3 regions of the Providencia zhijiangensis genome follow, and region 1 is predicted to be linked to each of the others. Evidence: predicted binding sites of a transcription regulator. Region 1 holds the regulator's gene; each other region holds the start of a gene.
The links. Region 1 encodes LexA, which represses DNA repair genes until DNA is damaged. Its sites were predicted from a motif close to TNCTGTATGTACATACAGNA; they were not measured.
Positions count from the first base shown of each region.

Region 2: the regulator LexA is predicted to act here: its motif matches at 1,362-1,381, upstream of mutH (DNA mismatch repair endonuclease MutH).
Region 3: the regulator LexA is predicted to act here: its motif matches at 1,444-1,463, upstream of dinB (DNA polymerase IV).

Region 1 is NZ_CP135990.1:403,446-406,736, forward strand. Features, by position in the region: gene plsB (glycerol-3-phosphate 1-O-acyltransferase PlsB) at 1-852, opposite strand, end outside; gene QS795_RS01800 (diacylglycerol kinase) at 977-1,351, shown strand; gene lexA (transcriptional repressor LexA) at 1,489-2,106, shown strand; gene zur (zinc uptake transcriptional repressor Zur) at 2,277-2,792, opposite strand.
Region 2 is NZ_CP135990.1:2,717,045-2,720,335, forward strand. Features, by position in the region: gene sgrR (HTH-type transcriptional regulator SgrR) at 1-1,047, shown strand, start outside; gene mutH (DNA mismatch repair endonuclease MutH) at 1,617-2,300, shown strand; gene QS795_RS12485 (TerC family protein) at 2,362-3,090, shown strand; gene QS795_RS12490 (helix-hairpin-helix domain-containing protein) at 3,117-3,291, opposite strand, start outside.
Region 3 is NZ_CP135990.1:908,383-911,673, forward strand. Features, by position in the region: gene QS795_RS04050 (hypothetical protein) at 1-130, opposite strand, end outside; gene QS795_RS04055 (glycerophosphodiester phosphodiesterase family protein) at 356-1,252, opposite strand; gene dinB (DNA polymerase IV) at 1,487-2,542, shown strand; gene pepD (beta-Ala-His dipeptidase) at 2,623-3,291, opposite strand, start outside.

The DNA of each region.
Region 1 (3,291 bases):
GTTGATCCCTTGGTATAAGCGGTTCCATGTCCAGCCTAGTACGCGGTCAGTCAGTCGCACTGCTTCATAAGAGAAGTTGGCGGCAATCTCTTCCATCATCGCCACGGCATTTTGTTGGGCTTTTTGTAATGGGATTTTTTTACTGCGAGCTTCGTCTTCAACGGCTTTTTCAATGGCTTTAGAGGATAGCAGCTTATTAAACAGCTCATAGCGTGCTGGTAATCTAGGCCCTACAGCCGCCAAACGCTGACGAGAGTAATGAATACGTGCTACGCGAGCGAGTTTATTGGCAATGATGGTATCAGTGCCATGCTCTTGTGCCATCTGGCCAAGAGAAATGCTTGGAGAAAAACGCACAAAGCTATCGCGCCCTAACCACAGGACTGCAAAGAATTTTTGCACACCGTTTAAGAGTTTCAGCGGGGCAGGCTTATGCCCTTCGCGACCCGGCGCACGTCCAAACATGACGGATGCAGGTAGCATTTGAATATCAAGATTTGGGTTGTTTTTATGCAAATCCAGATACGCATGGAATATTTTTACTGACTCTTTACGTGGATCTGGGGAGTAGTAACGGAACACGCGCGGGCCATCATCAATAAACACATAGGCTGGGAGCTTGGTGCCATTGATGTCGTTATCCACGAGTGGATCAGGTAAACCAATCGCTAAGCATTGTTGGCGAAGCGTGAGCAGGTCGGACTTTGAGTGATATGGCAAGACATACAGCGTTGGCTTGTTTGGGTCAAGCTGCAACTCTGTTATCGGGTCCGTTGGGATTAGTTTACTTTTTACCAATAATTTCAGTGGTAAATTCAACGTGTTGTAATATATTTTACGCCATAGTGACATAAATGATTATAGCCTCTTGTTAGTAATGCTGCGCAATCATATCAGAAAGCAATGTTTAGATCTGTTATCGATAATTCACTTTGACTGCAAAAGTTGATTATTGTTTAGAAATTAAGGAAAAAATATGGCAAGTCAAACTAAGGGACTCACTCGGGTCATCAAAGCGGCTGGATACTCCCTTAAAGGTTTAAAAGCAGCATGGGTAAATGAAGCTGCATTTCGTCAAGAAGCGGTTGCTGCTATCATTGCGATAATTATAGCTTTTTACTTGGATATTAGCCAAATTGACAGAATTTTGTTGATTGGATCAGTGGTTTTAGTCGCTATTGTTGAGTTAATTAACAGTGCGATTGAGGCGGTTGTTGACCGTATTGGCAGTGAATACCATGAATTATCTGGACGAGCGAAAGATATCGGCTCCGCAGCCGTGTTCGTCACGATAGGATTGGCTCTGTTTATCTGGGGAACCGTTTTATGGGCGCGTTATTTTGCGGTTTAGTTGGCTAAAAACAGTAAAAGCGATAAAAAGCCAGAAATTCATCAACAAATGCAGATTTTGGCTAATTTAACAGTTCCCAATACCCATTTACCTGTATATACTCACAGTCTGACTGTATAAACAAACAGGGGAACGGGATGAAAGCACTGACAGCTCGACAACAGCAAGTTTACGATCTGGTGCGTGACCACATTTCGCAAACGGGCATGCCACCAACACGCGCTGAGATAGCAGCAAGTTTGGGTTTTCGTTCGCCTAATGCGGCAGAAGAACATTTAAAAGCCTTAGCTCGTAAAGGGGTAATTGAAATTGTTTCTGGAGCTTCCAGAGGCATTCGTCTGTTGTTAGAAGAAGAATCCGAAGATTTAGGGCTTCCTCTGATTGGACGTGTTGCTGCCGGCGAACCATTGCTTGCACAAGAGCATATTGAAAGCCATTATCAAGTCGACCCAGAGTTATTTAAACCACACGCGGACTTTTTATTACGTGTAAATGGTATGTCGATGAAAGATATCGGTATTATGGATGGTGATCTACTTGCGGTACATAAAACGCAGAATGTCCATAATGGGCAAATTGTTGTGGCGCGTATCGAAGATGAAGTCACGGTTAAACGCTTTAAGCAACAAGGTAATCGCGTTGAACTTATTGCTGAAAACGCTGATTTTGCACCAATCGTGGTTGATTTACGCGAACAGAATTTTACTATCGAAGGTCTGGCTGTTGGGGTTATCCGTAACAGTGATTGGCATTGATGATGAGTGATTGAGTCTGGCAGCAGACTCAATATCTCTTTTCCGAATAGTCTTTCTTTATATAGTTATTTTCACTTTTTACTTCTTTATATAGACCTTCTTTATATAGCCATTTTCATGTTGCTATATAGATCCCTTTCTTTTACTTCCTGTATATCTCTTCTTCTATATCACTTCTTTTTTGAACTGACTGTATTGTGATGGTCATGTTCACAGTGTTCATGATCTTGGCAATTGGAAACCTCAAAACATTTTTGGCATAAACCATGGTTTTCTACCACTGTATGCCTGAGATGAAAATGATTTTCTTCGGCTAGAGTACTAATCGCTTTTTCGATGGTTGTGCAGTCACTTTCAGTCACATTGCCACAATTATCACAAATTAACATCACTGAAATATGACTTGGATTATCGACATGGTGACAAACCACATAGCTGTTTGTGGATTCAATTTTATGAATAAACCCTTGTTCCATGAGGAACTCTAAACCACGGTAAACGGTAGGAGGTTTAGCCTGAGGCTCTATTTCACGCAGTAAATCTAGCAAATCATAAGCACTGATCGCACCGTGTTGTTGCGCAATTAACCGCAGAACAGTCTCTCTTTGTGGGGTCAAACGCACGCCTCGAGACTGACAAATACGTTCGGCCGTCGTAAGCAGCATGTCTTCACTGATTGTTTTCATCTTGTTTGGCCCCACCTGGATAGCTTCAAGTTTTTATTACTGTTTAGTTTACCATAACTTCCATTTCTGTTGTGTTTGAAATGATGGTGATGAAATAAACAGTTTTTTACTAAATTGAATACGCAATTTTAACTTTAATAAAGTCAACGTTAATAAAGAATGAATATCTTATTTAAAATGTGGCTTTTTTGATTTTAAATAAATCATTAATTGCTGCATTTTAGTTAATCATTGAGTGTTAATTTTAACCAAATAAAAACAATTATTGAAATTCATTGTTACTATTTGACGTTGATTTTAATTAAGACTTATCTTACCCCTTGTTTTTTATGTAGCGATTACCGGTGAAAAAAAGACAATCAATAGATTTTAAATCTAATAAATTTGCATCTTTACGGTTTATTAAGTTGTATATAAATATAAATACAGGTTTTTATATTTATAGATTTTTTGCAATATTTAGACATTTTTATAAATGCAAAATGAAGCCTTCATATAA
Region 2 (3,291 bases), 1.5 Mb from region 1:
TGCTGGCCGCTGTTCTCACATATTCACTCGGTCACCTCCTCGCAACCTTACGTGATTGATGTCCATCTGAGCCATCCTGATACGCAATTTCCTTGGTTACTGGGCAGCCCACATGCCGCCATTCTCCCGAAAGAGTGGGAAACCATCAGCGGCTTTAGTCAGCGCCCTATTGGTACGGGTCCTTATGAAGTCGAAACCAACATCCCGCAAAAACTCACCATCAGCGCTTTTGACCGCTATTTTGGCTATCGTGCCTTGTTGGATGAGGTGACTATTTGGGTGGTTCCCGAACTTTCTGAGCAGATGGTGTGTACCACATTAAAGATGGATGGTGATAAACGCCACAATGACTCTCTCGAAAGCCGCATGGAGGAAGGTTGCTATTTTCTGTTATTCGACCAACGCTCCGACATTTCTCAACGGGAAGATGTGCGTAAATGGCTGTGTAGCTTTTTAACCCCCGTCAACCTACTAGCGCACTGTGAATCCTTCTATCAACGCCACTGGGCGCCTGCTTATGGATTACTGCTTCATTGGCATCACAGTAAAATGCTCTCCCAGCGAACCAAACCTGAAGACTTAACCGAACTAACGGTCACCTTTTATCGCCATCATCATGAATTTTATGCCATCAGTCAAATCATGAAGCGAGTGTTAGAAACCCAAGGAGTAGAGCTTAAAATTAACATCGTTGATTATGATGATTGGTTTAACGGGGATGCGAAGAGCGATATTTGGCTCTCCACTGCCAACTTTTATAAACCTCTTGAATTTTCTATCTTCGCCACGTTGTACGAAATGCCGCTATTGCGTCAGTGTTTAGGAAAAACCCTCGATGAAGAGTTACAGCTGTGGCGCCAGCAAAAATTGGATGTGGAATCTTGGTGCGAGAGCTTGATTGATTCTCAAGTCTTCCACCCCATTTTTCATCACTGGTTAGAGTTACAAGGTCAAAGAACAATGCGAGGTGTTCGTATGAATACCTTTGGCTGGTTTGACTTTAAATCAGCTTGGTTTAAGCCAACTGAGGATAATACACAGAATTGATGATAGTTATAAACAGTTAGAGTGAGTAAAATGGATTTTATTCACTTTTTCTGTGGATATCCATGTGAACAACCAGATAGTAATCAGGGTATATCCCAACTATTCATTTCTAACAAAAAACCACACTAAAAAATAAAACATTATAAATCATAGTAATAAGTGGATTTCACATGAGATATCCACTGTGAGTTTTCCCCTCTTTTTTTGTTAGGAGTTCAACTGAGCAAAGATCAATCAATGCATGTTTTATCCACAAGGAATGTACTTAACTTACCCGCTTTTTGTGACGAGCTTCAATAAATGACATTAGTCAAGGCTGTAAATTCACACAGTAATCGCAGTTTTTCACAGTTATCCAGAAATCCTGTGGATAACCTAGTGCATGATCCTGTGATTATCTTGGGATGAAGTTGAATAACCCTAAATATTCATAATCCCGCCTGTGATTATTATCTAATATCCATATATATATCATGAAGTTAAATACGGTGACTAAAAAGTGTTATACTCACCCTATCTTGCGACCATTTCCTTGGTTATTTTTTAAACACAATCAAATTCTGTCGACTATGTCCTTTATACCGCCTTCACCACCAGAAAATGAAACCGTCTTATTAGCGCGAGCCCAAGCCCTTGCAGGCTATACGCTTGGTGAGTTAGCAACTATTGCAGGCATCCCAATCCCCCCCGATCTTAAACGAGATAAAGGCTGGGTCGGGACACTGTTAGAGTATTTTTTAGGTGCGACCGCAGGCAGTAAAGCCGAACAAGATTTTGCAGATATTGGCGTCGAGCTTAAAACAATTCCAATCGATCGCCATGGCGTACCATTAGAGACGACGTTTGTTTCTGTCGCGCCACTTACGGGCAATAGCGGCCTGACATGGGAAAATAGCCATGTGCGCCGCAAATTATCTCGCATTCTGTGGTTTCCGATTGAAGGTGAACGCCAAATTCCACTTGCCCAGCGCCGTATTGCAAACCCGCTGATTTGGAGCCCTTCTGCGCTTGAAGAACAACTTTTACGCCAAGATTGGGAAGAGTTAATGGATTTAATTGTGCTGGGAAAAGTCGAAACCATCACCGCTCGTCACGGACAAGTTCTACAAATTCGTCCCAAAGCGGCGAATAATAGAGCGCTAACCGAAGGTATTGGTGAATTTGGGCAGCCAATAATGACATTACCGAGAGGTTTCTATTTAAAAAAAGATTTTACGGGTCCATTATTAGCGCGGCACTTTAACCTCGGTTAATCGGTCAAGGTATCGCCTGTGCCAAACAGACGATTTTTTATTCCATTTTTAAGGCAACAAGATGTTTGAGTGGTTCTTAGATCCCCATGCTTGGATGGCATTGGCAACATTAACAATTTTGGAAGTCGTACTGGGTATCGACAATATTATTTTCTTAAGTATTGTCGTCAGCAAATTACCCGCCCATCAACAAAATAGCGCCAGACGTATTGGGTTAATCGCAGCGATGGGAATGCGCTTAGCACTGCTAGCGTCCATTGCTTGGCTCGCACGCCTCACAACACCACTCTTCACATTAGCTGAACATACCGTTTCCGCCCGCGACTTAATTTTGTGTGCTGGTGGCTTATTCCTCATTTGGAAATCCAGTCAGGAGATTTTCGATACCATTGAAGGGGAAGACGATGATGGGATAGCCCAGAAAAAAGTGACTTCATTCTGGGGAGCCATTATGCAAATCGCAATTTTAGATATTATCTTCAGCTTAGATTCCGTGATCACCGCCGTGGGGCTATCTGACCATCTGTTTATTATGATGGCCGCAGTGATTATGGCAGTCATGATCATGATGTTCGCCGCGAAGCCTATTGGTGATTTTGTGGAACGTTACCCTTCCGTCAAAATCCTTGCGCTCTCTTTCTTGATCCTTGTTGGATTCACTCTGTTACTTGAAAGTGTTCAGGTGCATGTTTCAAAAGGCTATATCTATTTTGCTATGTTCTTCTCCATGTCAGTGCAAATGCTTAATATTCTGCGCAGCAAAAAGTGGAAAATGAAAAACAAGCATTAGATAAAAAATACACAGTCATAGCCAACTTAACGTAAGGCGTCCTTTGCTGCAGCAATAGCGCCTTCCACCGCTTTTTTAGCTTGGGGGCTATTTTTCCAACAACTTGACCCCGTTAGTGCCGCGCCCGAAATTAAAATTTCATCGTAAGAAGCTTCACTTAACTGCGCTAAAGATGAAAACCCCATTTGTTCTAATCGGCTA
Region 3 (3,291 bases), 500 kb from region 1:
CATTTATAAGATTATAAAAGATAAAAACATTTCCATACTCATTCGCATTATTTTTGAAAGAAATTTCCACCTTTTTTAAGTCTTCATTCCATAGGTTCTCGATAGAAAGCAAACCTTTTGATATCGCCATGTTAAATTCCTTAAAAATGAGAGTTTAAATATATTTACTTATCTTGGCATCGATGATTTATTAAGTAATTAATATTGAATGTTATTTATTATTAAAAAAGGAAGGGAATATAAGATAGAGAAATGTATAGATAGAAAAATGTATAGATAGAAAAAGGAGTAATAAAAATAAGCTACTTAAATTGAATAAATTATTATCAAAATAAAGTAGCTTAATAGTTAGAATTTATTTTTTGAAAGCTTTTGGTGAATCGACCATCACGGCATCAGCGCCAATTTCTTTAGCCAGTTGATAATCACTGTCGCTATTTACACCAAAAACAATAATGTAAGCGTTGCCATTTTTTCTAAAGCAGTCGATAGCTTCTTTATCCCATGAGAGGGTTGCTGGGGAACGCGCTTCACCAAGGGTATATTTCTCAACGACTTCAACTTTACGATGCAGCTCAAAACCATACCAACGAGTTGCAGATTTATCATTCTCAAGCGTACATTGATGGCTCATCACACTGTTGGCAAGCATGGTGCGAGTCTCATCACGGCTTTCAAATAATTGTAACTGAGTAGAAAGAGGCTTCAGAGCTTTTAAAAATGCATCGTTAGTGGAATAAAAACGGACTTGGTTAAATGTGTTAGTTTTATTCAACAATGCCAAAATAGCTTGAGCTTGCGTATTAGGATCTGCATCTGGGGATTTTAAGTCGATATAAAAAATCGTATCGGGGTATTTTTTTAATACTTCTTCTAATGTCACGATGGTGGTTTTTGCAGCGGGGAGTTGTTGGTTATTTTTCTGATTAAATTTATACGCCGCATTTATTTGGCTTAATTGCTTGGCGGAATAATCAGAAACAACACCGCTTTTATCTGTTAAAGCGTCTAAGTCACTCGGGCGGTAAAGGACTAATTGATTATCTTTACTGAGCTGAACAGTTAACCAAATTGCATCAGCTTTATTGCTTTTGGCTTGTTCGATCGCATAAAGAGTATTTTCAGGGGCATCTGCGGTACCTGCGCGGTGTGCCACAATTTGCGGCATTAATGCGGAAGCGGATTGGCTAACCAAAAATAGTAAACCTATCGCGGTGGATTTTTTGAACACTGACGTTGATATAATTTGCATTTGTATAATCCATAATAATAGAAAATTCAATGAACTAACATGAGATTGACCGAGTGGTTGTTGTAATATGTTCCATCAACTTTGTAAGCAATAAGCCTATAAATTAGGAGTAACTTTTTACTTTTTCGGTCATTTACAGTATTTCAGGAATACATTTCAATCAGATGAATAAGTTGCATGGCTAATAAAACCACTGTATATTTATTCAGTAATCATTGGTTGGGGGCAGCTATCATGCGTAAAATTATTCATATTGATATGGATTGCTTTTTTGCTGCGATAGAGATGCGCGATGACCCAAAATTACGCAATGTTCCACTGGCTGTCGGGGGAAGTGCAGACCGACGTGGCGTATTGAGTACCGCAAATTATGAAGCGAGACGCTATGGCGTTCATAGCGCAATGTCGACGGCGTTGGCATTGAAACTATGTCCTCACCTGAAAGTCGTCCCTGGTCGTATGGCGGTCTATAAAGAAGTTTCCCATCATATTCGGCAAATATTTGCCCGTTATACCGATCTTATTGAGCCATTATCTTTAGATGAGGCCTATTTGGATGTGACTGATTGCCAGCAGCTTCACGGCTCTGCCACGCTCATCGCCGAGGCTATCCGCCAACAAATTTTTGATGAGCTTCAGCTCACTGCTTCTGCGGGAATTGCCCCGATTAAATTCCTCGCCAAAATCGCCTCTGATATGAATAAACCCAATGGGCAATTTGTGATCACGCCACAGGAATTACCGGCGTTTATTGCCACGCTACCATTAAAAAAGATCCCCGGCGTTGGAAAAGTGACAGCGCAAAAACTGGCGGACATGGGGTTATTGACCTGCGCGGATGTTCAGCGCTATGACATGCTGGCGTTGGTAAAAAGCATGGGTAAATTTGGACAGGCTCTGTGGGAGCGCTGTCATGGCATTGATGAACGAGCAGTAAATACTGAACGCTTACGTAAATCCGTTGGGGTAGAACGCACTCTCGCCAAAGATATTCATCAGTGGGAGGAGTGTTTGCCTTTACTCGATACTTTATACGATGAGCTACATTTTCGCTTAGAGAAAGTGAAGCCAGATCTGCGTATTGCTCGCCAAGGTGTGAAATTAAAATTTGAGGATTTTCAGCAAACGACGCAAGAGCATGTTTATCCCATTATAGATAAGCAGGATCTTATTCGGTTGGCACAGCAGGCTTGGGAAAATCGGCGGGCAGGGCGAGGTGTCAGGTTAGTGGGCTTGCATGTGACATTGCAAAATCCACAAATCGAAAGGCAGCTTTCATTACTTTTATAGCTTTTATTATGTTTAAAGAATGAAAAAAATAGGGTCATAAACCGTAGCTTATGACCCTGTATTGATAGATTAAAGCTTACTTAGTTTTTCACTGGGATCGCTTTTAAGATAGCAGTTAACAGTGTCCAGTATTGACCCACGCTCTCAATGTGAACGCGCTCATCTGGTGAGTGTGCACCACGGATGGTTGGTCCAATGGAGACCATATCCATTAATGGATAAGGTTTTTTGAACAGACCACACTCAAGACCCGCATGGATAACCATGATATTTGGGATTTTACCAAACAGTTTTTGGTAAGTGTCGCTAACAATATGCATGACTGGTGAGTCTGCATCTGGCTGCCAACCTGGGTATCCACCTTCAGCTTGGTACTGAGCTTTCGCCAGTTTTGTCAGAGACGTCAGCATATTAACGACGTAGTTTTTACCAGAGTCGATTAACGAACGGATTAAGAAGATCACTTCGGCTTTGTCTTCAGTCATTTTCACAACGCCTTCGTTCAGCGAAGTTTCAACAACCCCTTTCACCACATCACTCATACGGATAACACCGCTTGGTGCAGAGTTCAGGAAGAAAACTAAACGTTGTTGGCAATCATCAGTCAGTGCTTTTAAGTCACTCGTTGCTTCATCTAGCAGTAAAACTAAGTTAGGTTCTACAGCGGCTAATTCATTTTTCAGAATGCCTTCGTAGCGAGTTCTTAATGCGGTTAATTCAGCGACTTTATCAGCTGGCACTGCGATGGT